2 regions of the Polaromonas aquatica genome follow, and region 2 is predicted to be linked to the other one. Evidence: riboswitches for the same ligand, from Rfam matches in the RefSeq annotation. Region 2 holds a riboswitch; the other holds the start of a gene.
What was found. Region 2 has a riboswitch for thiamine pyrophosphate ahead of thiC (phosphomethylpyrimidine synthase ThiC). Riboswitches for the same ligand answer to the same signal wherever they lie in the genome.
Positions count from the first base shown of each region.

Region 1: another riboswitch for thiamine pyrophosphate. It lies ahead of thiC (phosphomethylpyrimidine synthase ThiC); the one in region 2 lies ahead of thiC (phosphomethylpyrimidine synthase ThiC).

Region 1 is NZ_JBHSRS010000016.1:45,707-60,670, reverse strand. It holds partial or broken gene ACFQND_RS07665 (IS1182 family transposase) at 1-469, opposite strand, end outside; partial or broken gene ACFQND_RS07660 (cob(I)yrinic acid a,c-diamide adenosyltransferase) at 517-864, shown strand; partial or broken gene ACFQND_RS07655 (nitroreductase family protein) at 906-1,339, shown strand; gene bioB (biotin synthase BioB) at 1,356-2,378, opposite strand; gene bioF (8-amino-7-oxononanoate synthase) at 2,478-3,710, opposite strand; gene bioD (dethiobiotin synthase) at 3,689-4,387, opposite strand; gene bioA (adenosylmethionine--8-amino-7-oxononanoate transaminase) at 4,380-5,717, opposite strand; gene ACFQND_RS07630 (thiamine phosphate synthase) at 5,880-6,155, opposite strand; gene ACFQND_RS07625 (FAD-dependent oxidoreductase) at 6,047-6,625, opposite strand; gene thiC (phosphomethylpyrimidine synthase ThiC) at 6,643-8,544, opposite strand; TPP riboswitch at 8,642-8,754, opposite strand; partial or broken gene nadA (quinolinate synthase NadA) at 9,129-9,427, shown strand; gene pabB (aminodeoxychorismate synthase component I) at 9,427-11,205, shown strand; gene ACFQND_RS07605 (ThiF family adenylyltransferase) at 12,626-14,344, shown strand; gene ACFQND_RS07600 (Mov34/MPN/PAD-1 family protein) at 14,337-14,831, shown strand.
Region 2 is NZ_JBHSRS010000018.1:563,431-578,394, reverse strand. It holds gene ACFQND_RS11200 (efflux RND transporter permease subunit) at 1-533, shown strand, start outside; gene dmeF (CDF family Co(II)/Ni(II) efflux transporter DmeF) at 642-1,595, shown strand; gene thiE (thiamine phosphate synthase) at 1,661-2,296, opposite strand; gene ACFQND_RS11185 (thiazole synthase) at 2,304-3,122, opposite strand; gene thiS (sulfur carrier protein ThiS) at 3,250-3,468, opposite strand; gene thiO (glycine oxidase ThiO) at 3,494-4,546, opposite strand; gene thiC (phosphomethylpyrimidine synthase ThiC) at 4,577-6,496, opposite strand; TPP riboswitch at 6,603-6,726, opposite strand; gene ACFQND_RS11165 (Spy/CpxP family protein refolding chaperone) at 7,022-7,573, shown strand; gene ACFQND_RS11160 (glutaredoxin) at 7,679-8,047, opposite strand; gene ACFQND_RS11155 (hypothetical protein) at 8,175-8,552, opposite strand; gene ACFQND_RS11150 (hypothetical protein) at 8,746-9,168, opposite strand; gene ACFQND_RS11145 (endonuclease/exonuclease/phosphatase family protein) at 9,595-10,380, shown strand; gene ACFQND_RS11140 (TIGR03915 family putative DNA repair protein) at 10,613-11,500, shown strand; gene ACFQND_RS11135 (hypothetical protein) at 11,932-12,267, opposite strand; gene ACFQND_RS11130 (PPC domain-containing DNA-binding protein) at 12,305-12,712, opposite strand; gene minC (septum site-determining protein MinC) at 12,933-13,706, shown strand; gene minD (septum site-determining protein MinD) at 13,764-14,579, shown strand; gene minE (cell division topological specificity factor MinE) at 14,586-14,849, shown strand; gene ACFQND_RS11110 (carboxymuconolactone decarboxylase family protein) at 14,891-14,964, opposite strand, start outside.

The sequences.
Region 1 (14,964 bases), on a different contig from region 2:
TCATGGCCTTGTGGCGGCTGGCGTTGGCCTTGACCTTGGTGCCGTCCACCGCGATGGTGCCCAGCTTCACCAGCCCCATCTCCCGGGCCAGGTGCACCACCTGCACGAACAGCTCACCCAATTCCTTCAAGTGAAACGCGCGAAAGTCGCTCAAGGTGCGGTGGGCCGGGAAGTTGCCCGCTGCCAGCACTCGAAACGCCACGTCCTCATGCTGCCTCCTGGCCAGCTTGCGCGAGCTGAATACGCCCGTGGCGTAACCGTAGATCAGCACCTTGACCATCATGGCCGGATGGTACGGCTGGTTGCGCGGTCCGTCCTTGGCATACCGGGCATGGAAGGCCTGCAAGTCCAAGCTGTCCACCGTGTCGTTGATGAAATAGGCCAGGTGTCCTTCGGCCAACCACTCGCGCATCGAGTGCGGCAGCAAGAAGTCCTGGTCAGGCAGATAGGGCAGGTAGCTGGCAGACATCAGCCTGTAACGCCGTCGCCCCTACTTACGATGACTTCATCGGGCTTCTGCCGCGCAGACTCCTAGGCGACGGTTTTAGCTGGAAAAGTCAGGTCCTGAAGCACGCGGCCCAACTGGCGCGTGACGGCTGGAAAAAGGCCAAGGCCGCCATTCTGAGCGGCGACTACTTCATGGTGACGCTGGACGAGATCACCTACCCGCTGATCTATGGCTGGCTGCCGCTGGACGATATGTTGCATACCCTGCGTGAGCGGCCCAGCCATGTGCATGTGGTCATCACCGGTAGGCGTTTCCCGCCCGAGATCATCGAACTGGCTGACACCTTGACCGAGAGGGTAATGGTCAAGCACACGTTCCAGGCCGGCATCCCGGCCCAGGGCGGGATTGAGAATTGAGCGTCACGTATGACTAATCCTGATCCAGCAGGTTCGGCGGCATCGGCTCCCGACGCAGGTCCGGCCTTTTCCGCAGCCGAGCCGCGGTATACCGGACCATCTTCGAGCGGCGCGATATGCGTCACTTCGCTGGTGGCACGGTCGCGCCTGAAGTAATGCGGCGCCTGCTCACCGCTGCACACCACGCGCCCAGTGTCGGCTTCATGCAACCCTGACGTATAGCCAGCACTGAGCGGCGCTCTCAACTGAACAAACTGGTGAAGCAGGAGCGGATATTGACCGCCAAGGCGCTGGGCGAGCGTGAAGAAGCACTCATGCAACTCAAGGTAGAGGGACTGCGGGAAGCCGCCGAGCTGTGGGTTGTGGCGTTAGCTGACGGGCGCGAGAAGTATGTCTTCGGTCGACGCCCCTGCCACAGATGGCCTTGCCCCCCGCCGCCTGCGCGATCCAGAACCTGCGGCTGGCGGCCGGCGCCTGGAAGGGTTTCTGGGTCATGGCTGTAGCTCCGGTGCCGAACGTGTCATGCCGAGTCGCTCCAGCAGCGCGACGTCGGCGCCGGTGTCCGGGTTGCCGGTGGTCAGCAGCTTGTCGCCATAAAAAATGGAGTTGGCACCGGCCAGAAAACACAGGGCCTGCACCGCGTCACCCATTTGCTGGCGGCCTGCCGACAGGCGCACGCGGGCCTTCGGCATGGTGATGCGCGCGACCGCGATGGTGCGCACGAATTCAAACGGGTCCAGATCGGCCTGATCCGCCAGCGGCGTGCCTTCCACCTTGACCAGGTTGTTGATGGGCACCGACTCGGGGTAGGGCGTCAGATTCGCCAGTTCGGCGACCAGGCCGGCGCGCTGGCGCCGGGTTTCGCCCATGCCGACGATGCCGCCGCAGCAGACCTTGACGCCGGCGCTGCGCACGCGCGCCAGGGTGTCGAGCCGGTCCTGGTAGTCGCGCGTGGTGATGATGTCGCCGTAGAAGTCGGGCGCGCTGTCGAGGTTGTGGTTGTAGTAATCGAGCCCGGCGCTTTGCAGCGTTTCGGCGTGGCCGTCTTCCAGCATGCCCAGCGTGGCGCAGGTTTCCAGTCCGAGGGCCTTGACCGTGCGCACCAGCTCGGCGACTTTTTCAATGTCGCGGTCTTTCGGCGCGCGCCAGGCCGCACCCATGCAAAAACGCGTGGCGCCGGCGTCCTTGGCACGCTGCGCGGCCAGTCGCACTTCATGCGGCTCCATCAGCTTGGTCGCTTCCACGCCGGTGTCGAAGCGCGCCGCTTGCGGGCAGTAATTGCAGTCTTCCGGGCAGCCGCCGGTTTTGACCGACAGCAGCGTCGCAAATTCAACGCGTGTGGGGTCGAAATTTTCACGGTGCACGGTCTGTGCCTGGTGCATCAGCTCGGGAAAAGGCAGGTCAAACAGCGCTTCGATGGCCTCGACAGGCCAGCGCGCGGCGGCTTGGGGGTTGGCCGGCGCGGCCTGGCGCGGGCGGTGCAGGGTGACGGCTTGTTCTAAAACACTGGACATGGCTTATTCCTTGAAGCGATACACATTTCGTATCAAATTTTTGTCGGGATGGCGCGGCAATTTCAATCGGGTTTCCGAGGGTTCGGCTAGATTTGCAGTCTAGCCGATGGCGACTGTCGGCTGGCACGCTGCAGCAAGTTCGGTCAGGGCCTGGACCAGCTGGTCAACATCGGCGTCGGTGTGGGCCGCCGACAGGGCGATGCGCAGGCGCGCCGTGCCCTCGGGCACGGTCGGCGGGCGGATCGCGGGTACCCACAGGCCGCGCTCGCGCAGGCCTTCCATCACCGCCAGCGCCTCGTCGTTGCGGCCAATCAGCAGCGGCTGGATGGGTGTCAGTGATGGCCCGAGTTGCCAGTGGCTGCCGCGCAGGCCCGTGGCCAGGCCCTGGCGCAGGCGCTGGATGAGTTGCTGCAGGTGCTCGCGCCGCCACTCGTCGTGTTCGATCAGTTGCAGGCTGGCACGCAGGGCGCTGGCCAGCAGCGCGGGGGCGGCGGTGGCATAAATGTAGCTGCGGGTTTTCTGCAGCAGCCACTCAACAATGGCATCGCTGCCGGCGACAAAAGCGCCGGCGACGCCGGCTGCCTTGCCCAGGGTGGCCATGTAGAGCACGCGCGGCGACGCGCGCGCGCCGGTCAGTGCAAAGTGGGCCAGGCAGCCGCGCCCCTGCGGCCCCAGCACACCAAAACCGTGCGCGTCGTCCAGCAGCAGCAGCGCATCATGGCGCTCGCACAGTGCCAGCAGGGCCGGTACGTCGGCCAGGTCGCCATCCATGCTGAACACCGTGTCGCTGATGACCAGTTTGCGTTGTGCCGGGCTTTGCGCCAGCGCCGTCTCCAGCGCCCCCAGGTCGGCGTGGGCAAAGCGGTGGATTTGCGCGCGCGACAGCCGCGCACCGTCAATCAGGCAGGCATGGTTGAGATTGTCCGAAAAGATCGCATCGCCGCTACCCACCAGCGCTGGAATGATGCCGATGTTGGTGGCGTAACCGGCGTAAAAATAAAGTGCACGCGGCAAGCCGGTGAAACCGGCCAGCGCCTGTTCCAGCGTGTCGTTCGCCGCGCTGTGGCCGCTGACCAGCGGTGAGGCTGTTGCACCCACGCCGAAGCTGCGTGCGCCCATGCAGGCCGCCTCGATCAGCGCCGGGTGATGGGCCAGGCCCAGATAGTCGTTGCTGCAAAACGCCAGCATGCTCTGCCCATCAACCTGCAGCCGGGCGCCACTTTCGGGCAGCACCACACGCCGCCGGCGCCGCAGGTGCGCACGGTCGAGCTCGGCAATGCGCGCCGGAAATTCATCCAGCCAGGAGCTGGTCAGCGAAGGGTTTGTTGCCATGTCGGGGGGAGTTTGATGGTCAAGGTTCGGGCATCCGGCGCGTTCTGGTGCGCCACATTCGCCAGCAGCGGCGCACCCAGCCGCTGCTGCAAAAAATCGAGGTTGTCGTCTTGCGCCAGCATGGCCGGATCGACATGGTTGGCGACCCAGCCGGCCAGGCTCAGGCCGCGTGCGCGGATCGCCTCCAGTGTCAGCAGCGCGTGGTTCAGGCAGCCCAGGCGCAAACCCACCACCAGCACCACCGGCAGACCCAGTGCCTGCGCCAGGTCGGCGCCGGTCTCCAGCGGCGAGAGCGGTACCAGAAAACCGCCGGCGCCTTCGACCACCACGGCGTCGGCCAGCTGCGCCAGCTGGCGATGGCAGGCGACGATGTGGGCGATGTTTATGCGCAGGCCGGCGCGTGCGGCGGCAATATGCGGCGACACCGCATCTGGCAGCAGCACCGGGTTGTCCAGTGCCGCAGGCACGCTGAAGGTGGAGGCGGCGCGCAGCGCCAGCACATCGTCGTTGGCTTCGATGCCCTGGACCAGCGTGGTGCCCGCCGCCACGGGTTTCATGCCGACAACCCGGGTGTGGTGTCGCGCCAGCGCATGCAGCAGTGCCGCGCTGACCAGGGTTTTACCGACCCCGGTGTCGGTACCAGTCACAAAACAGGAGATGGCATGACGCTCAGCCATGGTGGCGTTCCTCTTCGGCCAGTGTGGCCTGCAGCGCCGCCAGCGCGCCGTGCGCCAGGTGGGCGGCGCTTTCCTCATCCATCACATAGGGTGGCATGGCGTAAATGGTGTGGCCGATCGGGCGCAGCAGCACGCCCTGTGCCATGGCATGCTGGTGGTAGCGCTGCGCAAAATGGGGGAGTACGGTGTCCACGTCCCAGGCCCAGATCATGCCCAGCCGGCGCGCATGCCGGATGCGCGCATGGCCGGTCAAGGACGCGAAAGCCTGGTCCAGTGTCTGGGCCAGCACGACGTTGTGTGCCAGCACATCGTTGCCGGAAAACAGCGCCAGCGTTGCCAGCGCGGCCCGGCAGGCCAGCGGGTTGCCGGTGTAGGAATGCGAATGCAGAAAGCCGCGTGCCGTCTCGTCGTCGTAAAAGGCGTCATACACCGTGTCGGTGGTGAGCACCGCCGACAAGGGCAGGGTACCGCCGGTCAACCCCTTTGAAAGGCAGATGAAGTCGGGCCGGATGCCGGCCTGCTGGTGCGCGAACATCGTGCCGGTGCGTCCGAAGCCGGTGGCGATTTCGTCGGCGATCAGATGCACCTCGTAGCGATCGCACAGCGTGCGCACCCGGCGCAGGTAGCCGGCATCGTGCATGGCCATGCCGGCCGCGCATTGCACCAGGGGCTCGACGATCAGGGCGGCGGTTTCGTGGTGGTGCTCGGCCAGCCAGGCTTCCAGCGCGCCGGCGGCGCGCTGCGCCACATCGGCCGCGCTTTCACCGGGCTGTGCCGTCCGTGCATCGGGGCTGGGCACGGTCGCCGCCAGCCGGACCAGCGGCGCGTAGGCTTCCCGGAAAATGGCGATATCGGTCACGGCCAGGGCGCCCACGGTTTCGCCGTGGTAGCCGCCGGCCAGGCCCACAAAACGGCACTTGCCGGGCCGCCCGGTGTTGCGCCAGTAGTGTGCGCTCATCTTCAAAGCGATCTCGGTGGCCGAGGCGCCGTCGCTGCCATAAAAAGCATGACCCAGACCGGTCAGCGCGGCCAGCTGTTCGGACAGCTCCACCACCGGCTGGTGGGTGAAACCGGCCAGCATCACGTGGTCAAGCCGGCCCAGCTGGTCCACCAGCGCTGCCCGGATAGCCGGATGGTTGTGGCCGAACAGGTTGACCCACCACGAACTGATGCCGTCGAGGTAGCGATGGCCGTCGAAGTCATACAGCCACACGCCCTCGGCGTGCGACACGGGCACCAGCGGCACGGCCTGCGACGCGTGTTGCTTCATCTGCGTGCACGGGTGCCACACATGCCGCAGGCTGCGCTCGCTCATAGCCTGGTTGTCCATGGGGAGGAGGGCTCCGGATTGAAAAAGACGATTGAAAGACGGTCCCCCGCGCTGGTCAGCCAGCGCGGCAGACCTGCACCGCAATGGCCGGGCGTTCTTCCTTGACGCGGTTGGGCGCGAAGGACAACTCCCGGCTTGGGCCGCAAGCCGGTCACCTGGATTTTAGGCGTACGTTGCCTGGCGCTTTCTAGGTTCAATGATCAAACAATGGGCAGAAGGGGGGGGCATCCGGGGCGCGGTGGCCGGCGGCTGGCTTTTGCCACGCCGGACGGCATCCTGCAGTTGAGCTATCACCGCTTCCGGCGAAGCCGCTGCGGTGATGGCGCTGATCACCGCCACACCAGCGGCGCCGCAGCGCGCAGCTTGCTCCGTCCGCGCGATGTCCATGCCGGCAATGCCCACAACCGGCACCGGCAGCAACTTGCCCCAGTAAGCCATGTTGTCGTTGCCACGGTGTGGATCTGCCCCTCGTGCGGCAGCAGCCAGGCGTGTGCCACGCCATGGACGTCGGGCTCCAGATCGCGCAGGGCCGCGGCGTCGAGCCGCTGCGGCGCATGGCCGGTCGGCGCCTTGTGCTGCAGCAGGTCCACCACGCGGTGCGCCAGCAGCAGGCTGCCGCGCCGGTGCAGTTCCACCGGCAAGCCCAGGGCCGCCACGATGGCCGGCCACAGATCCAGCGAACGCAAGCCGAGCGCGAACACGTGTTCGTCGGCCGACTCCAGCTCAGCCGTGGGGCTGAGCATGCCGGCGGCGGTCCAGCCGGCCGCATAAGGTGCCGTGCCCGGACCGCAGGCGGGCGCCTGTGGGCCCGGCGCGGGGTCAAAGACCTCGACCACATGGCCGGCCCGGCTCAGTTCGAAGGCCAGCAGCCGCCCGAGCAGGCCAGCGCCTGCGATGCCGATGTGCATGATGATGTCCTTCCTGGTCAAGCTTTGTGGATGGGGATGTAGATTTCGCTGCCGCTCTCGCGGAACTCGGCCGATTTTGCCTGCATGCCCTGGTCCAGCGCCGCGTTTTCCGCAATACCTTGTTGTGCCGCAAACTCGCGCACTTCCTGGCTGATTTTCATGGAGCAGAACTTTGGTCCGCACATGGAGCAGAAGTGGGCGACCTTGCTGACTTCCTTGGGCAGGGTTTCATCGTGGAATTCGCGCGCGGTATCCGGGTCCAGCGACAGGTTGAACTGGTCGTGCCAGCGGAATTCGAAGCGCGCCTTCGACAGTGCCTCGTCGCGTGCACGCGAAGCCGGGTGCCCCTTGGCCACGTCGGCGGCGTGCGCGGCGATCTTGTAGGCAATGATGCCCTGCTTGACGTCGTTGCGGTCCGGCAATCCCAGGTGTTCCTTGGGCGTGACGTAACACAGCATGGCGGTGCCGAACCAGCCGATCATGGCCGCGCCTATCGCGCTCGAGATGTGGTCGTAGCCCGGCGCGATGTCGATGGTCAGCGGGCCCAGGGTGTAAAACGGCGCCTCGTGGCAGTGCTTGAGCTGCTCGTCCATGTTGGCCTGGATCATGTGCATGGGCACATGGCCGGGCCCTTCGATCATGGTCTGTACATCGTGCTTCCAGGCGATTTTGGTCAGCTCGCCGAGCGTGCGCAATTCGGCAAACTGCGCCTCGTCGTTGGCGTCGGCACCGGAGCCGGGGCGCAGGCCGTCGCCCAGAGAAAAACTCACGTCGTAGGCCTTCATGATCTCGCAGATCTCTTCGAAGTGCGTGTACAGGAAGTTTTCCTTGTGGTGCGACATGCACCACTTGGCCAGGATGGAGCCGCCGCGCGAGACGATGCCGGTGCGGCGATTGGCCGTCATCGGGATGAAAGGCAGGCGCACGCCGGCGTGGATGGTGAAGTAGTCCACGCCCTGCTCGGCCTGCTCGATCAGCGTGTCGCGGTAAATCTCCCAGCTCAGGTCTTCGGCGACGCCGCCGACTTTTTCCAGTGCCTGGTAAATCGGCACCGTGCCAATGGGCACCGGCGAGTTGCGGATGATCCAGTCACGCGTGGTGTGGATGTTCTTGCCGGTGGACAGATCCATCACGTTGTCGGCGCCCCAGCGGATCGCCCAGACCAGTTTTTCGACCTCTTCCTCGATGCTCGAGGTGACCGCCGAGTTGCCGATGTTGGCGTTGATCTTCACCAGGAAGTTGCGGCCGATGATCATGGGCTCGACTTCCGGGTGGTTGATGTTGGCCGGAATGATGGCGCGGCCGCGCGCCACTTCGTCGCGCACGAACTCGGGCGTGACGAAGGCGGGCAGCTGGGCGCCCATGGGGTTGCCGCGCACGCGGGCTGCGCGTTCGGCATCGCCCAGGTACTCGGCCATCCACTCGCGCTTCGTGTTTTCGCGCAGCGCGATGTACTCCATCTCGGGCGTGATGATGCCGCGGCGCGCATAGTGCATCTGCGTGACATTGCCACCGGCGTTGGCGCGCCGCGGTGTGCGCTGCAGCCCGGCAGCCTGGGCGCGCAGGGCCGCGATGCGCTGGGCTTCTGGGTCTTGCGGATCATCGCGGTCCTGGCGGCGCGTGCCGTCATCAACCGCCTGGGCCGCACGGCCAGCGTACACCTCGGTGTCGCCGCGCGTCTCGATCCACGGCGTGCGCAAGGCTTCCAACCCGCGGCGCACGTCGATGTCGGCGGCCGGGTCGGTGTAGGGGCCGGAGGTGTCGTAGAGCGTGGCGGATTCCCCGTTGCTCAGGCTGACTTCGCGCATGGGCACGCGAAGGCCGGCATGGACCTGGCCGGGCACGTGGATCTTGCGCGAGGCGGGGAAAGGCGCGCGGGTGAGGGACAGCAGCTGGGCGAACTTGTCGGGTGCGTTCATCGGGGCATTCCTTGGCGTGCGTTGCCGCACAAAATGCTCCGAAGGTGTGGCCAGCACCAGCGCTGTGGTGTTGGTCGTTGACTGGGCCGCCGGGGACCGGTGGACAGTCAGCTCTTCTTACGTCGGTACGAACCGAATCAAGTTCACGGGTTTGGGTCGGCCATCTCAGCTGGCCGGCCACAATGGCCGGCAGCACCCCGGAGCAAGGCAGATTTTAGTACAAGCGGACGCAGGGATCCCATCCCCTTCGCAGCCATGCCGATAGCGTGCTAACCGGGGCGCCGCCGTGAAGCCGTTATGCTTGCCGCCTCCAATCCCGGGAAACGATGAAGAAAATGAATTCAGTTTTTGATTTTTCTGCTGACAGTGTGTCGGCGCTTGCGCGGGCCGACGCTGTTCGCGCGCTGGACGAAGACATGGGGGCGACCTGACCGCCGGACTGATTGATCCTGAGCTGCGCAGCCACGCCAGGGTGTTGGCGGGGCAAGCCGCGGTGGTTTGCGGCCAGCCCTGGGTGGAGGCGACCGTGTTGCGGCTCGATCCGCAGGCCGAGCTGGTCTGGCAGGTGCGCGATGGCCAGCACTGCAGCGCCAACGAGCATGATGCACAAGCTGCGCACGCTGAACCCCTGCAAGATTTTTATCGAAGCGCCGACGGCCGGCGACAGCGCCACCTGCAAGAGCTGCGCGCACTGCGCCTGGATGGCGATGAACAGGCTGGCGGGTCTGACCAGGCGCTGCAGACCTTGAGCCCCGAGGTCCAGGCCACCCCGGCGCTGGGCGTGCGTGCTCGCTTGCCGATTGATCGCATGCTGGCGTTTACCGCCGCGCAGCGCCTGGGCCAACCGGCGGCGGGGCTGGTGCCGCGCATCGGCGTGGCCTGATGCGGCTCCTCTCGGCGCGGATCGATTTTTCCGACTCGGACAACCCGGGCGGGCCGCGCTTGCGCTGTGCTTTTGGCACACCCCGCCAGACGCTGGTGGCGCACGGACTGGCGCAGGTGCGGCCGGTGCTCAATGCCGTGCAGGCCGCGGCAGCGCAGGGCTTCTGGTGCGTGGGCTACCTGCGCTACGAGGCGGCGCCGGCCTTTGACGCAGCGCTGGCCGTGCATGCGGGGCCGGTGGCGGACGGGCCGGTGGCCTGGTTCGCGGTTTACGACGAGGCGCTGCCGTGGCCGCGCGATGACGATGCCTCTGCCGGCACGGCGCAGGTGCAATGGCAGGCGGCCTGTCCCCGGCCCGTCTTTGACGCGGCGCTGGAGCGCATCCAGCGCGCCATTGCCGAGGGGGAGCTGTACCAGGTGAACTTCACCGCGCCCCTGCGGGGGGCCTTGCGCGGCGGGCCGGGCAGTGACGCGGCGCTGGCCCTGTTTGCCGCCCTGCGGCGCGCCCAGCCGGGGGGCTACGCGGCTTGGATCGACACGGGCGACGAGCAGGTACTATCGGTGTCGCCCGAGCTGTTTTTTGACTGGCGCGCAGGCCGCATTCTCACGCGGCCCATGAAAGGCACAGCCCCGCGCGGCACCACGCCCGCCGAAGATGCCGCGCAGGCCGGGGCCCTGCGAACATCGGCCAAGGAACGCGCCGAGAACGTGATGGTCGTGGACCTGCTGCGCAACGACCTGTCGCGCATCGCCGAGCCGTTCAGCGTGCGCGTACCGCGCCTGTTCCACACCGAGGCGCTGCCCACCGTGTGGCAGATGACCTCGGACGTGGAGGCGCGCACGCGCGCCGGCACCACGCTGGCCGATGTGTTTGCCGCGCTGTTCCCCTGCGGCTCGGTGACCGGCGCGCCCAAGGTGCGCGCCATGCAGATGATCCGAGCGCTGGAGCCGCAGGCGCGCGGCGTGTACTGCGGCGCCCTCGGCGTGGTGCGGCCAAGCGAGCAGGGCATTAGGGCCACATTCAACGTGCCCATCCGCACCGTCACCGTGCGCGGCGCTGCCGTTCGCTGCGGCATTGGCAGCGGCATCACCGCGGACGCCGCGCCTGACGCCGAATGGCAGGAGTGGCGCCACAAGCGCGCCTTTGTCGAGCGGGCGAGCATGCCTTTTGATCTGCTGGAAACCCTGGCACTGGAGGGCGGCCACCTGCGCCACGCCGCCGAGCACCTGCAGCGCCTGGCCGGCGCCGCCGCGCACTTTGGTACCCCGTGGGACGCGGCCCAGGTGCAGCACTGCCTGCACCAGCTGGCGCAGGCCCACCCACAAGGCCTGTGGCGCGTGCGCCTGCTGCTTGACACCCAGGGCCAGGCACGTGCCGAAGCCTTTGCCATGGACGCATCATCACCCAGGCCGGTGCGCCTGCAACTGGCCGACCGTCCGCTGATGGAGGTCCACGGCGAATTCGTGCGCTTCAAAACTACCCGCCGCGCCCACTATGACGCCTTCACGCCCATGCAGCCTGGCGTGTTCGACACCGTGCTGTGGAACGCCGAAGGCGAAATCACCGAGTGCACCCGGGGCAATGTGGCGCTGATGATCGAAGGCCGCTGGGTGACGCCGCCTCTGGCCTGTGGCTTGCTGCCGGGCGTGGGGCGCGCGCTGGCATTGCGCGAAGGGCGTTTGACCGAGGCCGTGGTGCGGGTGGAGGACTTGCCTCTGGTGCAGGGCTGGGCGTTTGTGAACAGCCTGCGGGGGTGGATGGGGGCGGAGAGGGTTTGAGCTGAATGTGAGAGTTTTTTGCTCTAGCACTGGGGGTAATCGCTGACAGCTCACTTTCTGATAGCTTCGCGCCTGGCTCGACCAGACTGGTCCAAGGAAAATCCAGAAACAAGCCCAGCCCAAAAAATCCTGATCCGTTCTTTGGTGTACGAGACCGGTTCATGTCCACGATTTCCACACTGAGTTGCACCTGTACGCCCGCAGGCCGTTGTGCGAAGTGGCGCAGCACGGCGGCCACGCATTCCGAAAGGGCGCGCTTGGCCTCGGGGGTGCTGCCTGACAGCTGGCGCAACTGGATATATACAAAGGCGTGGCGCTCGGGCGCGGTGCCGATGGCGAAGCTGTTAGTCACGACGAACCGGCTTTTGAGGTCGGCTTCGTCGGTAACCTCGGAGTTGGCTGTAACGGGCTACTTCAGCTCCGTGAGGGCCGGCGCTCAGGTCACTGGCGACACCAAATTGGTAGGCGCCGCCAGTTCGGGGGAGTCACTGCTGAAGTGCGGGCTCCGGCTTTCATGGCGCGATTGCGCTGAATGCACATTCAGGAACGAGTTCTTTGCAGCGGCAGCAAGCTTCTTTTCTGCCGCGTTCGCTGCACGCGGATGGCAGTATCCGATCGATAGCCATTGGCATTCAGCCCCGAGAATCGCACCGAACACGGACTTTCGCCGATCCAAAGCATTTTGAGCCACTGCGGAAAACCGGTCGCACAGGCAGGCAAGGGTAGCGCCACCGGGTGGAGGAGCACCATTCGCCACCGCTACGCATTACCCGCCGGAGCCAGGCTGCTGTCCCCTCGAAGCGTCGCCATTCATTGGAACGGAACACCCTCGGGGCTCATGCGGACGAACGGGGTGAAGCAGGAGTCCGTATTGGATCACCAGTCATTGTTGCGTTGGACTGACCTCCAGGACCGGGCTTCCAGATTGGTTGCGGTGGCACGAGCGCTCCGTACCAAGGGTCATTCTAGTACTGCCAATGCTCTCGGAAATAGTCAAAGTCACCTTGTGCCGTAGGTTACCTTTTAGGCCAAAAGCGGCTCTGCGCAGCCAGGCGGGAGCACGGTAGCCCTTGCGTTCCGAAGTTGACCGTCTAAAAATTGGAGCAGACCTCCCCCAATCGGAGGATGCAGCCTGGACAGACACTGGTTACTATCAAATACCCCAAGCTCAGCGGCCGGGATGAAATTTTCCGCGCTTGCATAAGCTGTGATGGTTTTGCAGCAACTTCCCTTTAACCCGATCGTCTATATTGATCCAAGGGCAATCAACCAAGGAATATACGTGGCTCAAGATTTACCTAAAAAACCGGGGCATCCCGAACATCCAGAGCATCCGAATGTGCCGCCAGGCCCGCCTCCCCATGTCCCCCCTGGACCAACACCCCCGCCTCGTCCGCCAAAGGACCGTGAGGTTGGTTAATTGTTCTGGTACGACGAATTCCCCGCACGTTTGCAGTTTGAGCTCGATGAGCTTGAGAATGCTGGTTTTGCGGTTGTCATAGACCCGGAAAGACGAGCTGCTGGCCAGCTGGTCTTGACCGTCATTTACCCGATCGCAGATGCCGAGCATCCCCTGATGGTGGTGTTCCCCTCAGACTATCCGTATTTTGCGTTTCAAGTTTTTGCTCCGACTTTGGCCTTGGCAAAACACCAGGACCCTGTTTCGAAACTACTTTGCTTCGTCGCGCACATCGACTCGGAGTGGAACATGGCAGCCGACACGGTTGCCAAATATCTGCTCGAACAATTACCTGAGGTTCTGAAGGCTGACAAGGGTGATCCGTCGGTTGCTGAAGCTCGGGAGGGCGCACCCGTCACAGGGTTTCTCAACTATATGACCGATAGCCTGGTCGTGACTTCCGACTGGGCGCTGCCACCGGAAAATGGACGCGGCAAGCTGGTCATCGGCGTGGAAAACGACGTCGATCTGAACAATCTTTTTCGGTGTGCGATTCTCGAAGTGCGTGATATGAACGGCGACGTGCTGGGCCAATCGGATCTCAGCATCCAGGCCAGATATCCAAGCCGATTTCATGCACGTTGGGTCAGGTTGGCTGGCCCACCCAAGTCAACCGAACCATTGCGCGTCTTGGATGAGGCGATCAAGATTTGGCCCGAGCTTCTAAAGCCCAACTTTAACGGCGAACCAGATGTTGTCGGCCTTGTTTTCGCCGACCAAGCCCGATTTGAAGAGCAACACGATATTTGGCTATTTTTGGTCAGGCGCCGGTTTCGAGCAAGCGTACCAGTCAAAACCGGAAGGAGATTGCCCCCGGGCGATCAAATTCAATATTTCCTTGCCCGTGCAGACCGAGGTAGCCGCGACGATCTGCAAACGCGTGTGCCACGTCTGAAACCTGCGGCCGAAAAGGTTGTCTCAGTCTTTGGACTTGGTGCCCTAGGCTCAACTGTTGCATGGCAGCTTGCACGAGCCGGAATCGGACGTCTAAACCTGATTGATCATGATTTTGTTCAGGCGGGCAATATTCCGCGATGGATTATGGGTTGGGCGGCTGCAGGCTATGGCAAAGCAGATGTGCTGGCCAGGCACATTACTCACAATTATCCCTTTGTTGAGACCCTCGCAATCCCACTGAAGGTGGGCTCTCCCATGGACGTTAAGAGTCCGGTGGGAGATTATGAAAGTCGGATGGCCCGCGCATTGGAAGGGACCGACCTCATCATCGATTGCACCGTGGAGTTCACGGTCCAGAACTTTCTAGCGGACTACGCATGGAAGCATGGCATTCCATACCTCTGGGCCACCGGAACTCCGGGGGCCTGGGGCGGTATCGTCGGTCGGGCTATTCGGGGAAAGACCCTAGGGTGCTGGAAATGTTTCAGGCATCAGCTATTCGAGAAAAAAATTGACGCTCCAGTTTTCGAGGAGGGTCCCACTGTACAGCCCATCGGTTGCTTCAGCCCCACGTTCACCGGTTCCGGTTTCGATATGGATTCAGTGGCGCTGCAAACGGTGCGTATGGCGGTGGCGACATTGTGCGTGGGTGCCGAACATGGCTATCCCGATTTCGATTGGGATGTTGGCGTTGTCAATCTCTGGAAAGACGGGCACCCGATTGCACCCTCGTGGCAGACCTGTCCCCTCGAGCAACATCCTGCCTGCGATGCCCATGGGTGAACCCATCTGGATACCGCGTCAAGCATACGGGCTGATGTGCGCCCTCGGGGAAAAATCTTTCCCATTGGAGACCGGCGGCGTATTCCTCGGCTACAAAGCAAACAACGGAGAACTGGTTGTAACGGCACTGATCGGACCGGGTCCCAATGCTCGGCATAGTCGATACAGATTTGCGCCCGACGCGGAGTACCAACAAGAAAAAATCGAGGTGCATCACGCTCGTTCCGAGGGTCGAGAAACTTATTTGGGAGATTGGCACACCCATCCGCGAGGCAGCGCCGACTTGAGTTCGCTGGACAAAAGGACGCTCACAAGAATCGCTGATACACCGTCTTCTGGAACCGGCACACCTGTGATGGCAGTTTTGGGTGGCGAAAGCGAAAAGTGGGATCTAAACGCTGTCCGGTTTGATGGTTGGACGAGGCGCTTTCCGTTCAAACGGTGCAACTTGGTGCCGCTTCTTCCCCGGCTCTACGATCAGGCATAGTTGTCAGCGCGTGAGTAATCGAACATTGTCGATAGTTAGGGAAGATCTTATATGGACGCCTCCCGGATTGCAAGTAACTCGTGTGCGTGGCGGAATCAGGAGGCAGGGCTGCAGTCTTATATCCGGCCTGTTG
Region 2 (14,964 bases):
GCCTGTCCGTGGTAGTGCCGATCTCTCTGCTGCTGATCTTTGTGCTGCTGTTTGACGCCTTCAAGTCCTTCCGCATGGCAGCGCTGATCCTGATCAACGTGCCGCTGGCGTTGATAGGCGGGTTTGTCGCGCTGTGGGTCTTCTCCATACCGCTGTCGGTATCTGCGGCCATCGGCTTTATTGCGCTGTCCGGCCAGGCCGTGCTCAACGGCGTGGTGATGCTGTCGGTGTTCCAGCAGCTGCAAAACGCCGGCCACAGCGTCGTCGATGCGGTCAGGCTGGGCTCCATGCAGCGCCTGCGCACCGTGCTGATGACGGCCATGCTGGCGGCGCTGGGCCTCTTGCCCATGGCGCTGTCACACGACATCGGCTCGGAGACACAGCGGCCGCTGGCCATCGTGATCATTGGCGGGCTCATCACCGCCACACTGCTGACCCTGGTGGTGCTGCCGGCGCTTTATGTGTCCTGGTTTGCCAACGACAAAAAGCCCGAGCCCGACAACGACGCGGCCGCTTCCGAAATAGCGGCATAAGGGCGCGGGCCATAAACGACGCCCCGAAACGACGCCCGGGATGACAGCAATCTGCTGCCATCCCGGGCGCGCGTATAGTGCATTTTCGAGACACAGGACAACTCCAGAATGCAGCACGCCCACTCCATTGACCATCTGCAGCACTCCCATGTATTTGACGAGGGCAACCCGCTTGTAGAACGCAACACCCTGTGGGCCGTGGTGCTGACGGCCGGCATGATGGTGATCGAAATCACCGGCGGCTGGATGTTCAATTCCATGGCCCTGCTGGCGGACGGCTGGCACATGAGTTCGCACACCCTGGCGCTGGGCCTGTCGCTGCTCGCCTACGTAGCCGCGCGGCGCTTCGCCAATGACAGCCGGTTTGCTTTCGGCACCTGGAAGATAGAGGTGCTGGGCGGCTACACCAGCGCCCTCCTGCTGGTGCTGGTGGCCGGGCTGATGCTGTACCAGTCCGTTGAACGCCTGATCGCCCCCACGCCCATCCAGTACAACCAGGCCATCGTGATTGCCGTGGCCGGCCTGCTGGTCAATTTCGCCTGTGCGTGGCTGCTCAGGGGCGGCAGCGGCCACCATCATGGGCACGGGCATCACGATCACCACGGCCATGACGCACACGGCCACCATGGCGACCTGAACCTGCGCTCGGCCTACCTGCACGTTGTCGCCGATGCTGCCACCTCGGTGCTTGCCATCCTGGCCCTGATTGGCGGCAAGCTCTGGGGCGCCAGCTGGCTGGACCCGGTCATGGGCATTGCCGGCTCCGGCCTGGTTGCCGTCTGGGCTTACGGCCTGCTGCGCGACTCCGGCCGCGTGCTGCTGGACGCCGAGATGAACGCGCCCGTGGTCGCTGAAGTCAGGGAGGTCATTGAAGCCAGCCCCATCAAGGCCACGATCTCCGACCTGCATGTGTGGCGTGTCGGCAAAGGCAAATACGCCTGCATTCTTTCGCTGGCCACAAGCGAAGATGCCGAACCGGAGGATTTCAAACGGCAGCTGCGCATCCATGAAGAACTGGTGCACATCTCCATCGAAATCAACCGCCAGCCGGTTTCAGCTTGAATCAGTTTTTTCGCGCTATATAAATCATAGCTAGCCGCGCGCGAATGGCGGCGGCCCCGGGGCTTTTATATTAAAACCAGCTGCAATCCGCTGCGCGCGGCCTGCTCCGGGTCTGCTGCCAGCGTCACCGCGCTGACCACGGCCACACCATCCACACCACAAGCCATCACGCCCGGCAGCAGCGCCAGCGAGATGCCGCCAATCGCCACCACCGGGTAAGGCGCGGCCTGCGGTGCCCAGAGCTTCAGGCGCTCCAGGCCCACCGGCTCGTAAGGCATCACCTTGAGGGTGGTCGGGTAGATCGGGCCAATCGCCAGGTAGGACGGCTGCACCGCATGCGCCCGCGCCAGTTCTGCAGGGGTATGCGTGCTCAGGCCCAGCCGCACACCGGCCTGGCGCAGGGCAGCGATATCCGCAAATCCCAAGTCCTCCTGGCCCAGGTGCACACCGTAAGCGCCGGCAGCCAGCGCCAGTTGCCAATGGTCATTGATAAAAACCTGCGCACCCGGCACCTTGCGCCCGGCTTGCACGGCAGCGTTAACTTCCCGTTCAATCGCGGCAGGCGTATGGTCAGCCGCCTTGATGCGCAGCTGTATGGTGCGCACTCCCCAGCCGAGCAGGCGTTCAACCCATGCGGCAGTCGGGACAACAGGATAAAAACCAATCGGGCTGGTAAGCGGCGCGAATGCGGTGGTGTTCATGAGGAACTCAAGAGGAATGCCAGAAAGGCACGCCCACAGTGGAGGTAGATGCCTGCGCTGCGGCACGCTCGGGCATGGGGGTTGATTCGTACGCAGCGCGGCCGGCAGCCACACCATCGGCAAAGGCGCGCGCCATGCGCACCGGGTCACCGGCCTGCGCCACGGCGGTGTTGAGCAGCACGGCATCAAAACCCAGCTCCATCACCTGTGCGGCATGCGAGGGCCGGCCCAGGCCGGCATCCACAATCAGCACGGCGTCCGGCAGGCGGCGGCGCATGGTCTCCAGCGCATACGGGTTCAGCGGCCCGCGGCCCGTGCCAATAGGCGCGGCCCAGGGCATCACGGCGGCGCAACCCGCATCACGCAGGCGCTGGGCCATCACCAGGTCGTCGGTGGTGTAGGCAAACACGGCAAAACCTTCTTTTGCCAAAACCGTTGCGGCCTGCAGTGTCGCCACCGTGTCTGGCTGCAAGGTGTAGTCGTCGCCAATCACCTCCAGCTTGATCCAGGTGGTCCCAAAAATCTCGCGCGCCATCTGCGCCAGCGTGATGGCCTCTTCGGCGCTGTGGCAGCCCGCGGTATTGGGCAGGATGTGGCATTTCATGGCCTGTATACGCTGCCAGAAACTGTTGCCGCCGCCGCTCTCGGGCTGCAGGCGGCGCAGGCCCACGGTCAGCACCTCGGTGCCGGAAGCGACCACAGCATCGCTCAAAACCTGAGGCGAAGGGTAATGCGAGGTGCCGAGGAAAAACCGGCTCGACAAGGTGGTGCCCGCGACGGTCCAAGGCTGGCCGTGCGCGATAGAAGGTGTTACAGGTGTTGTCATTTCAAACGTTTCGATGGGGCAGTGCAAGCAGATGCCGCGGAGCTGGCTCTGCCAGTCTGCGGGCATCGCCCCCTGCAAGGGGGGAAGGTGCTACACGCAGTGAGCATCCGACGGGGGTGTTCCACTGTTATCCACCCGTTATTGGTGTCACGATGTCTATGCGGTCACCGTTTTGCAGGGCGCGCTCGGGCCATTGCGGGCGCGGCACAAAGCTGCTGTTGATGGCGCAGGCAAACGCGGTTTGCAACTCGTAACCATGGGCCAGCAGCAGGGCCTGCAAGGTGGCAGCAGCGGTTTCAATGCGCTTGCCGTTTAGCGATATTTCCAGTGAATTCATGGTGCTCATGGCGGTCTGTGATACCCCGATTGTCTCAAGCCAGCAGTTTATGGGCCAAATCGTCCACCAGCGCAGGCGCGCACAGATACCCATGGCGGTAAAGGCCATTGATGTGCCACACGCCATCCCGCAGGGCAATCGCGGGCCGGTGGTCGTCCAGCGCGGGGCGCAACGCGGCGTTCATGCGCAGCACACGCGCCTCGCCAAAAGCCGGGTGCAGGCTGTGCAAGGCACTGGCCAGCTCCAGCACCGAACGCACCGTCACCGGCCCGGTATCTTCCGATTCCAGCTCGGTCGCGCCGACCACAAACTGATTGCCGGGCCGCGGCACAACGTACAGCTGGTAGCGCGGATGCATCAGGCGCACCGGCCGCTGCAGCGTCACGCCGGCGCATTCAACACGCAACACCTCGCCGCGCACACCGCGCAACTGCGGCCACTGCGCCTTGCTGCCTACACCGCGCGCATCAACCGTCATATCCAGCGCATGCGTCTGGCCGGCGCAAACCATGCTGCGCGCCTCCACCCGCTCAACCGCCTGCCCCTCGTGCCATTGCACACCGAGGCGATCAAGCTCGACGGCCAGCGCGGCCATCCACTGGTCGTTGGCCACCTGGCCCTCACTTTCCAGGTAAAGACCGCCGCCGAAACGGCCTGCCAGCGTCGGCTCGCGCTGTGCCAGCGCTGCCGCATCAAGTGTGTGTACCTGCGACCGGCTGGCATCCGGCAGCTTGTGTTGCAGCAGGCGTGTGAAGTGCTCCAGTGAAGCCTGATCAGGTGCGTGGGCCACCACCAGCGAACCTTGCTGGCGGAAAAAAACCGGCTCGGTACCGGACGCCGCAAGCTCGGCAATCCACTGCGGCCACAACAGCATGGAGCGTTGGCCCAGTGCAAACACCAATTCGTCAGACACGGCCAGCTCGGCCAGCGGCGACAACATGGCGGCGGCCGTCATGGACGCCGTGGCCAGGTCATCGCGCCGGCGCGCATCAAACAGGCTCACGCGGCACCCGGCCCTGGCCAGGCGCCAGGCGAGTGTGCGGCCAGCCAGGCCGGCTCCGGCGATACCGATGTGAGGTCTGCTCATGGTTTCTGCGTTTCTTTCAATCAGTTTTTTTCAGGAATAAATCTCGCTGCCGCCCTCACGAAACTCCCTGGCCTTTTCTTCAAAGCCGGTGTCTATCTGCTTGATGGCGATCACGGCAGACGCGGGTGCAAGGGTTGTGCTGGCGGGATTGAGCCGCGCAAATTCGCGCACCTCCTGCGAGATTTTCATCGAACAGAACTTGGGTCCGCACATGGAGCAGAAATGCGCCACCTTGGCGTTCTCTTTAGGCAAGGTTTCGTCGTGGTAGGCCATGGCGGTGTCGGGGTCAATCGCCAGGCGGAACTGGTCTTCCCAGCGGAACTCAAAACGCGCTTTCGACACCGCGTTGTCCCACATCTGCGCGCCCGGGTAACCCTTGGCCAGGTCGCCCGCATGCGCGGCAATCTTGTAGGCGATCAGGCCTTGTTTCACGTCGTCGCGGTTCGGCAGGCCCAGGTGTTCCTTTGGCGTCACGTAGCACAACATGGCCGTGCCGTACCAGCCGATGTTGGCCGCGCCCATGGCGGACGAAATATGGTCGTAGCCGGGCGAGATGTCGGTGATCAGGGGCCCAAGCGTGTAAAACGGCGCCTCATAGCAGGCCTCCAGCTGCTTGTCGACGTTTTCCTTGACGAGCTGCAGCGGCACATGGCCCGGGCCTTCAATCATCACCTGCACATCGTGCTTCCAGGCGATCTGCGTGAGTTCGCCCAGCGTATGCAGCTCGGCAAACTGCGCTTCATCATTGGCGTCTGCAATCGAGCCGGGACGCAGGCCGTCACCGAGCGAGAAACACACGTCATAGGCTTTCATGATCTCGCAGATCTCTTCAAAACGCTCGTACAAAAAGCTTTCCTTGTGATGTGACAAACACCACTTGGCCATGATGGAGCCGCCGCGCGAAACGATGCCGGTCAGGCGGTTGGCCGTCAGCGGCACATAGGCCAGGCGCACGCCGGCGTGGATGGTGAAGTAGTCCACGCCCTGCTCGGCCTGCTCGATCAGCGTGTCGCGGAAGATTTCCCAGGTCAGGTCCTCGGCCTTGCCATTGACTTTTTCCAGCGCCTGGTAAATCGGCACCGTGCCGATGGGCACCGGTGAGTTGCGCAAGATCCATTCACGCGTTTCATGGATGTTCTCGCCGGTCGACAAATCCATCACGGTGTCTGCGCCCCAGCGGATAGACCAGACCAGTTTGTCGACTTCCTCTTCAATCGAAGACGTCACCGCCGAGTTGCCGATATTGGCATTCACCTTGATCAGGAAGTTGCGGCCGATGATCATCGGCTCGCTCTCGGGGTGGTTGATGTTGTTCGGGATCACGGCGCGGCCGCGCGCCACTTCGTCGCGCACAAATTCGGCGGTGATTTCCTTGGGGATAGCCGCGTTGAAGGAATGCCCCGGCTTGGGCAAACGCTCGGTGGCCAGGCGTTCGGCCAGTTGCGCGCGCACCAGGTTTTCGCGAATGGCGATGTATTCCATCTCCGGCGTGATGATGCCTTTGCGCGCGTAATGCATTTGCGACACATTGGCGCCGGCCCTGGCGCGGCGCGGCACGGGCGCGTGTTTCATGCGCAGTGCAGCAAGTGCGGGGTCATTCAGGCGTTCACGGCCATAGGCGCTGCTGATGCCCGGCAGGGCCTCGGTGTCTGCACGCTCATTGATCCACGCGCCGCGCAAGGGCGGCAGGCCGCGCGTGATGTCAATCGTTGCCGCCGGGTCGGTGTACACGCCCGAGGAGTCAAACAGGCGAATCGGGGGATTCGGTTCACGGCGCGGCTCGCCGCGGCCCTCATGCACCAGCGTATCGGTCAGGGTGACTTCACGAAAGGGCACACGGATATCAGGCCGCGAGCCCTCGATGTAAATCTTTGCAGAGCCGGGAAAAGGCGCACGCGTGATGCGGCTGGTGAGGTCGTTGGTATCAACAGTAAGACGGGTCTTGGCCATGGTGTTCTCCAGAAGGTAGGTACTGCGAGACGCAGTACTGAGGTGCCTGCTGGGGAGCCGGGAGTTCCACTGGTGGCGTCTGGAGGTGGCGACGCTACGGAGTTCCGGTGCCAATTGCGTTGTTCCCTACGCGGGGATGATCCCGATCAGGTTCAGCGGGTCTCGCATACTGCGATCTCAGCCATCAACATTTCCTGGTGGAAACATCCCTGGCACCCCGACAAGCTGAGACCATTGTAGGCAGGCCGGGGACGCATGGCAAATGACCGGCCGCAATAACGTCGCCCCCCGGCTCCCTACCCCTTCAAGCAGGGGCCGCGGAACTGGCTTCGCCAGGCCGCAGGCGCCGTCCCCTGCAAGGGGAAAAGGCACTACACGAAGTGAGTGTCGGTAGGGGTGAACAATTGCTTTAACTTTACAAACCATCACCGCCGCGCAATGGCGCCTATACACAGGGCCCGCACACTTGATTCCAACCTGAAGCCAATTCCGGATATCAGGCATCTTCTCGAAAGGAAGCTCTCCATGAAATTCGCTATCAAACCTTCTGCCTCCATCAACAGCTTCATCCTCGCCGGCCTGCTGGCAACCGTGGGAGCCAGCGCCATGGCACAAGGCGCGCCCACAGCACCGCCTGCCGGCCCTCCTGCGGCAGGCAAGTCCGCCGGCCCCGGCCACGCCGGTGACCGCATGGCACGCCATGACCCGGCAAAGATGCAGGCATGGATCGCCAAACGCCAAGCCGAGATGAAAGCCAAACTCAAGATCACCCCGGCGCAGGAAGGCGCCTGGAGCACCTACACGGCGGCCATGCAGCCGCCTGCACGCGGCGCAAGGCCCACGGCCGAGGACCGCGCGGCATTCGCCAAACTGACAACGCCTGAGCGCATCGACAAAATGCGCGCCATGCGCACCCAGCGCATGACGGAAATGAGCGCCGCCATGGACAAACGCGGTGACGCCACCAAGGCGTTTTATGCGGCCTTGAGCCCCGAGCAGCAAAAGGTGTTTGATGCAGAGCACATGCGGCATGCCCGGCATGGTGAACACCACGGCCCCGGCCAGAAGAAAGGCTGAGCCCCGAGGTTGAGCGGCCTGGGGCCGCTGGTTAACAAGTCAACGCAAGCAACTGGGCCCACACCCGTCTCTTTCATGAGGCTGGTGTGGGCCTTTTTAACGTCCTTATCTGGCCAGCAGCGTTTTCAGCTCCCCGCTGGCAATGAGTTTTTCCAGGTCTGTCGCGCCGCCCACCAGCGTGCCGCGCACAAACACCATGGGCAGGGTCGGCCAGCCGGTCCACATCTTCAGCGCGCCACGCTGACGCCACAAACTGAAATAGCTGCCATAACCCAGGTAGTGGTGCGCGACGCCCGCAGCATCCAGCGCCTTGCGCGCCCTTTTGACAAAGGGGTTGACGCCCATGCCTACAACCACCACATCATTCGCGGCCACAGCCGCCTGTACTTCCTGCACGATGGCCTGCTGCCAGCTTGCAATCCTGTCCTGGATGGCGGGGTGGATATGCGCGTCGTCAAGCAATGGGCGTGGCATGTGAAATCCTTGTGTGTAGGGCAAAGGCGCAGCATAACGTGCCGCCATCCCCAAAAGCAAAACGCCCGGGCACTGGAAAGCGCCGGGCGTTTGTGTCATGGCCTGCACGCAGGCCGGACCCAAAAGGCTAGTTGGCAGAGCCGCCGCTCTTTTGCGGGACCTTCGCGGCACCGCTGGCAGCCATCTCCTCACGCTTGGCCTTGCGGGCAGCACGGCGCTCATCGCGCTTGGCCTTGCGTTCGGCAGCGGTCATTTTGCTGCCTACGTTTTTGGTGCCCGGGTTGGCGCCCGGCGACGCAGCTGACCCGCCATCTGTGCCGGATTTGTTGACATTCGGGTTGATTTCCGACTTCACTTCGGCGCGCGTGGTGGTCGACATGCCCGCAGCCGGGGCAGGCCCTGCGCCACCCTGGGTGCCGGATTTGACGTCAGCAGACTGCGCGGAGGCCAAACCAGAGGCGGCCATCATGGCAGCCAGAAGAATCGACATTGTTGACTTTTTCATTTGTTATTTCCTTGGTTTAAAAGAAGAGGGACCCACAAACTCCGAAGCCCCTGCCGAGAGGCCTTTTGATTGCCCCGCCTGCAATTTAGTTTGCCGCCCAAACTTCCCCCGTGGGCGCTCAGGCTGTGATCGTGTAGGACCGCCTTCCGTGCCGAAACACGAAAGCCGCCTGGATGCGGCTTCTACGTCTGCCTTATTGCGCCTGGCCGGGGAGGTTCCCTGAGCCCTGCACACCGGCTGACGCGCGGCCGGCAGCATTGGCGGGCAGCGCCCGTTGAATGCTGTTATCAGCACGCGCGGCGGCATTGCCCACCGCATTGGTGGCGCGCGTGGCCGCCCGCTTGGTGGCGCCGGCCGCCTCGCTGAGCGCGCCTTTGACGCCTCCCGATGTTTGCGTGGTGGCTCCCGCCTTGACATCGTTGTTGCCGCTCATGCCGCCCCCAGCCGACCCGTTGTTGGCTTCGACACCCGCCCTGGCGCGCACATCAGCGCCAATATTGGCGTTCATGCCGGTACGCACCCCGGTATCGGGGCCGCCCTGGGCATGCGCGGCAAAGGCCAGCGCGCCCGTCAGGGCCATGGCAACAGAAAGGGATCGCATTAAGAATTTGTTCATTTCTAACTCCTTGAAGAAACCTGAGCAGGGCAGAGCGGGTCATGATCTCCGGAACCAGGCAGAAACCTTGCAAAAGCACCAGAACAGTTGGCGCCACTGCAAAGGCCGAGGCCAAGCCGGGCATGACTTGCTTCAATTTAGGCGGGAAACCGGGATCGGCTTATCGGCGGGTCGCGCCCAGACGCGTAGGACAGCGCGCTTTACACAGGGGACCGGCACCACGCGCCCAAAGACCTTACAGCCAAAATTAGCTTGTGGTCCTACACCCACCCTGCCGCCACCAGCGTAACAATGGCGTATTGATTTTTCACGCTGGCTCCCGTTTTTTCCCGGCCGGTTTATTGCCTCATGCCCAACCCCGAATCCCTTATCAAAATCAGCAAGACGGTCAGCGTCGTGGTGACGCCCACCGCCGATACCGACGTGATGGTCGCCGCACAGGAAGCCCTGGCCATGGCGGCCAGGACCTTTTCCATCAAGGTGCTGACGGTCAACATCCACAAGGGATTTACATTTTTCAACCGCAAGTTCATCCTGCCCGAATTGCGCGAAGCCGTGCGCAGCGTTGGCGCCGATGTGGTCTTTCTGCAGGAGGTCACGGGCAGCCACGCCAAACACCCGGACAAGTTCGACAACTATCCCGACTCCCCACACTACGAATTCCTGGCCGACACCATCTGGCCGCAGTTTGCCTATGGCCGCAATGCCGTCTACACCCATGGCGACCACGGCAACGCCATCATGTCCAAGTTTCCCATCGTGCGTTATGAGAACCACGACGTGTCCATCAGCGGGCCCGAAAGGCGCGGCCTGCTGCACTGCGAACTGCACATCCCTGGGCACAAGGTGAACGTGCATGCCATCTGCGTGCACCTGAGCCTGACCGAGGCGCATCGCACCAAACAAATGGACATGCTCTGCCAGCTGGTGCACAAGGCCGTTCCCGTCCACGCGCCCCTGGTTGTGGCCGGCGACTTCAACGACTGGCGGCACCGCGCGCACCGCCAGCTCGCAGAGGGCGCCGCCCTTCATGAAGTGTTTGTGCAGGCCCACGGACACCCCGCCCGGACCTTTCCGGCACGCCTGCCCCTGCTACGGCTGGACCGCATTTATGTACGCAACGCCATAGGCCACGCGCCCATGGTGCTGCCCAGCAAACCGTGGTCACACCTGTCTGACCACGCCCCGCTTGCAGCGGAGATTGCGCTTTAACTCCCCGCGGCGGCCCCGGGAGCAAAACGCCAATAACACAAAAGACCCGAAACACTGTATATTAATACAGTGTTTATTAAATCCGCACGCCACATGCCGGTCTTCTACCCGTCCGGTCTGGCGACCCTGGCATGACCGACTTTCTGCTGGCGTATCGGCACCTTCGCCTACAGCGCTGGCAGAACTATCCGGGACAGGGGCGCCTCCAAGTGGTGAAGCAAGGAGTTTTTGTATGGGCGTGATGAATGACCTGCTGACGAACGACCTCTTCCCGCAAGCCCTGCTGCCGGTAACTCTGCAGGGCCCGACGGACCTGGAGGGCTTTCGCCGCGCGGCACGCGCCCTGCTGGCAAGGCAGGTGCTGCCCGAGCAGGTCAGCTGGCACAGCACCGGTACGGCAGGCATGGAACTGACCGGCGACAGCTCCAGCATCGGCATGCCGGCGCAGCACAGCGCCTTCAGCGATGCACCCGCCGTCGGCGTGCCGCCCGAGTTTTTAACGCTATGCCAAAGCGTGGTCCTGCACAGCGACCCCAACCGTTTCGGCCTGCTCTACCGCATCCTCTGGCGCCTGGCGCATGAACCCGGCCTGCGACAGGACCCGCTGGACGCCGACATGGTCCAGGCACGGGACATGGCGCAGGCCGTGCAAGGCGAAATACAGAAGATCAAGGCCTTTGTGTACTTCCGCACCGTGCAGGACGACACCTTCAGGACCCACCCCGAAAGCGGCTTGCTGCACGTCGCCTGGCTGGAACCCGAACACCACGTTGTCGAAACCGTGGCCCCCTTCCTGGCTCGCCGCTTCGCACAAATGCGCTGGGCCATCCTCACCCCCGAGTGCAGCATCCAGTGGGACGGCACACAGCTGCGCTTCGGCCCTGGCGCACAACAAAGCGAAGTGCCCCAGCCCAACGCAGGCCAGCAGCACTGGCTCAGTTGCTACCAGCGCGTCTTCAAACCGGCACGGCAAAAACTCCGCACCATGAAAAAAGGCATGCCACGCCGCCACTGGCACAACCGGACCGAGCCAAGGCTTGTCGCCAACACGCCGGTAACGGACAGCGCTGAGGACGGCATCATCATGATTGAGGACACACCCGAAATGCTACTGATTTGATAGCTGGTTGCGCTCATGGAACGGCGGCCACGGGCATTTTTTATTAGAAATCCCCTCCGTTGACCCCGTTTTATCTCCCCCGCCGTCCTGGCTGGGCCGAGCAGCGCAGATGGAGGCGGAAGGTCGGGCCAAACTTGTTTGAGCCGAAGGCGAGTTGTTTGGACCGCCGCCGGAATCGAGCAGCGCAGGTTGCCCGTAACGAAGTGAAGGGACCCAGACTGCGGGTCGCCTTTTCTTTGGTTACTTTCTTTTGGCGAAGCAAAAGAAAGTGACTAGCCGCCGGGCTATCCCCGGCCTGCCAGTGAAGGGCAACACACCCAAACCAGCGAAGGCTTCGACAAGCTCAACCCGAACGGTGTCTCGTTCGCTACAAATTCAATAGCTGACTGCGCGCATATTCAGAACGCCAGCGCCCGAAAAGGCCAAAAATATCACTTCAAATCCCGAGAACTGTCCGGCTGCGGCGGCACCACATCACGCGGGTCCGGCGTGCTCGGCGCCGCCGGCAAGGTAGGCCGCGTACTCGAATTGCGCGGATCGTCCGGAACCGGCGCCGTGTCAGGTATGCCGCTGCGCCGGCTAGGGTTGCGGTTCAGCGGGTTCACCAGCTTTTTCTGCGACGGCTGCCCTGCCGAGGCCCCCGACGACGAGCCCATGCCGCCCTGCGCGGCCACCCAGGACGGCGCCAATGAAAACGACAGCGCCAGCATGATCGCCATCAACGGCTTTTTCGATGACCGCGCAAAACCAGATCCTGTTTTACCCATCACGACACCTCTTTGCAAAAATGCGTTGACCCGAACCCTACAAACGCCGCGCCACCAGCTCCTTGAACCCGGTACCGGCATCCAGCGCACGCTCAAACGACCAGCCCGGCAACAGCGCCAGCACAATCTCCGCCGTGGTGCGCACCACACAACCCGGCATCACATGGCCGCCGCTCACCCGGCCCCGGGCATCCGCCACACTCGCATGCAGGTGCACACCGCCCACACCCAGAGTGCCCGACAACGTGAGCAACTCCAAGGCTTCGACCCGCAAAAGGCCTTGTGGTTCCGCCGCGTAACGCAGCACCGCCTGCGACAGGCTGCCCACCGCCGACACCACACAGGCCGCTGCCGGTGCACCAGCGGCGTGCAGGTCCCGGAAAGCCGCTTCCAGCGCGCCGCGCAGGTCGTCCCCGGGCTGCAGACGCAGCACATGCACATCCAAAGTCATGGGCCGGCTCCTGAAAACAAGTTGTTCCCGCTATCGTCCCACAGTTGCCGCGCCGGCGCTACGCTGCACGGCGTTTCATTCCCTAACAACTGCGTCATGCCCCGCTGTTAAGATTTGAAGCTTTTCAGGCTACCGAAAAACCGTACGCCCAACCCGTACCCCCATTGCGCCCCATGTCTTTTTTCCCGCGCTGTACAGCGATGCTTAGCACCTCATGACCGTCGCCCTCCCGGCCAGCAGCCCCGCCACCTTCGAAATCAAAAGCGCCAACCTCCCGCTGGTAGCGCTGTTACTCAAATCCACCGACCTGGCCGCGCTGGCGCGCGAGCTGGCGACACGCTTTGGCGACATCCCCGACTTTTTTGACAACGACCCGCTGGTCATAGAACTGTCGTCGCTCGCAGCCGACGCAGGCGCCATTGACTTTGCCGCACTGGTCGCCATGATGCGCCCCTACCGCGTGGCACCCATCGCGGTACGCGGCGGCAGCCCGGCACAAATGGCCGCCGCACTGGCCGCCGGCCTGGTGGCCGCGCCGGACGCACGCGTCAGCGCCCCCGCACCAGCCCCCGAGCGCGCCGCTCCCAAAAGCAGGGCCGCCCCGGCAGAAGCGCCGCCAGCACCAGCACCGGGCGCACTGGTCATAGACAAACCGCTGCGCTCCGGCCAGCAGGTCTACGCGCGCGGGCGCGACCTGGTGGTGCTGGCCATGGTCAACCCCGGCGCCGAAGTGATTGCCGATGGCCACATCCATGTCTACGCGCCACTGCGCGGCAAGGCCATGGCCGGTGCACGCGGCAATGCCGACGCGCGTATTTTTTCCCTGTGCCTGGAGCCGGAACTGATCTCGATTGCAGGCATTTACCGCACCAGCGAAAACCCCCTGCCCGATGGCGTCTGGGGCCAGCCTACGCAGGTCCGCCTGGTGCCCGGCCCGGAAGGCGACAAGCTCGTCATGGACCCGATCAAGGTCTCCGGAAAAGCATGATGCCCCCACGCCGGCCTGAACCCTCTACCTACTAATTCTTCAAAGGACTTTTTACCCATGGCAAAAATCATCGTGGTTACCTCCGGCAAGGGCGGCGTGGGCAAAACCACCACCAGCGCCAGCTTTGCAACCGGCCTGGCCCTGCGCGGCCACAAAACCGCCGTCATCGACTTTGACGTCGGCCTGCGCAACCTCGACCTCATCATGGGTTGCGAACGCCGCGTGGTGTACGACCTGATCAACGTGATCCAGGGCGAAGCCAACCTGAACCAGGCGCTGATCAAGGACAAGCAGTGCGACAACCTCTTCGTGCTGGCCGCCTCGCAGACCCGCGACAAGGAAGCCCTGAGCAAGGAAGGCGTCGAAAAAGTCCTGAACGACCTCGCCGCCATGGACTTTGAATACATCATCTGCGACTCCCCGGCTGGCATTGAAACCGGCGCGCTGCTGGCCATGCATTTTGCCGACGAGGCCTTGGTCGTGACCAACCCCGAAGTGTCGTCAGTGCGCGACTCCGACCGCATCCTGGGCATGCTGTCGAGCAAGACCAAGCGCGGCATGGAAGGCGGCGACCCGATCAAGGAACACCTGCTGATCACCCGCTACAACCCCAGCCGTGTTGACCAGGGCCAGATGCTCTCGCTCGAAGACATCAAGGACATCCTGCGCATCAAGCTCATCGGCGTGATCCCCGAGTCCGAGTCCGTGCTGCAAGCCTCCAACCAGGGCGTGCCCGCTGTGCACATGACCGGCAGCGACGTGTCCGAGGCTTACAAGGACGTGATCGCCCGCTTCATGGGTGAAGACAAGCCGCTGCGTTTTATCGACGCCCCCAAAACCGGCTTCTTCAAACGCGTCTTTGGAGGCAAGTAAAACGCCATGGCTTCATTTTTATCCTTCCTGCTCGGCGAGAAGAAAAAGACCGCCAGCGTCGCCAAAGAGCGGCTGCAGATCATCCTGGCACATGAGCGCTCTGGCCGCCAGGGCCACGAGCCCGACTACCTGCCGGCGCTGCAGCGCGACTTGATCGCGGTGATCTCCAAGTACATCAACATCAACCCGAACGACATCAAGGTCAACCTGGAGCGCCAGGACAACCTGGACGTGCTCGAAGTCAAGATCGAGCTGCCCGACGGCAAATAAGCCCAACCCCCGCCGCTGGCCGGCGGGGTGCTTATATTGAATTAACTGCCCTGGTGCGCGTGCACCGCATCCATCACACGCGCCGAATACACCATGGCCGCGCCCGCATTCAGGG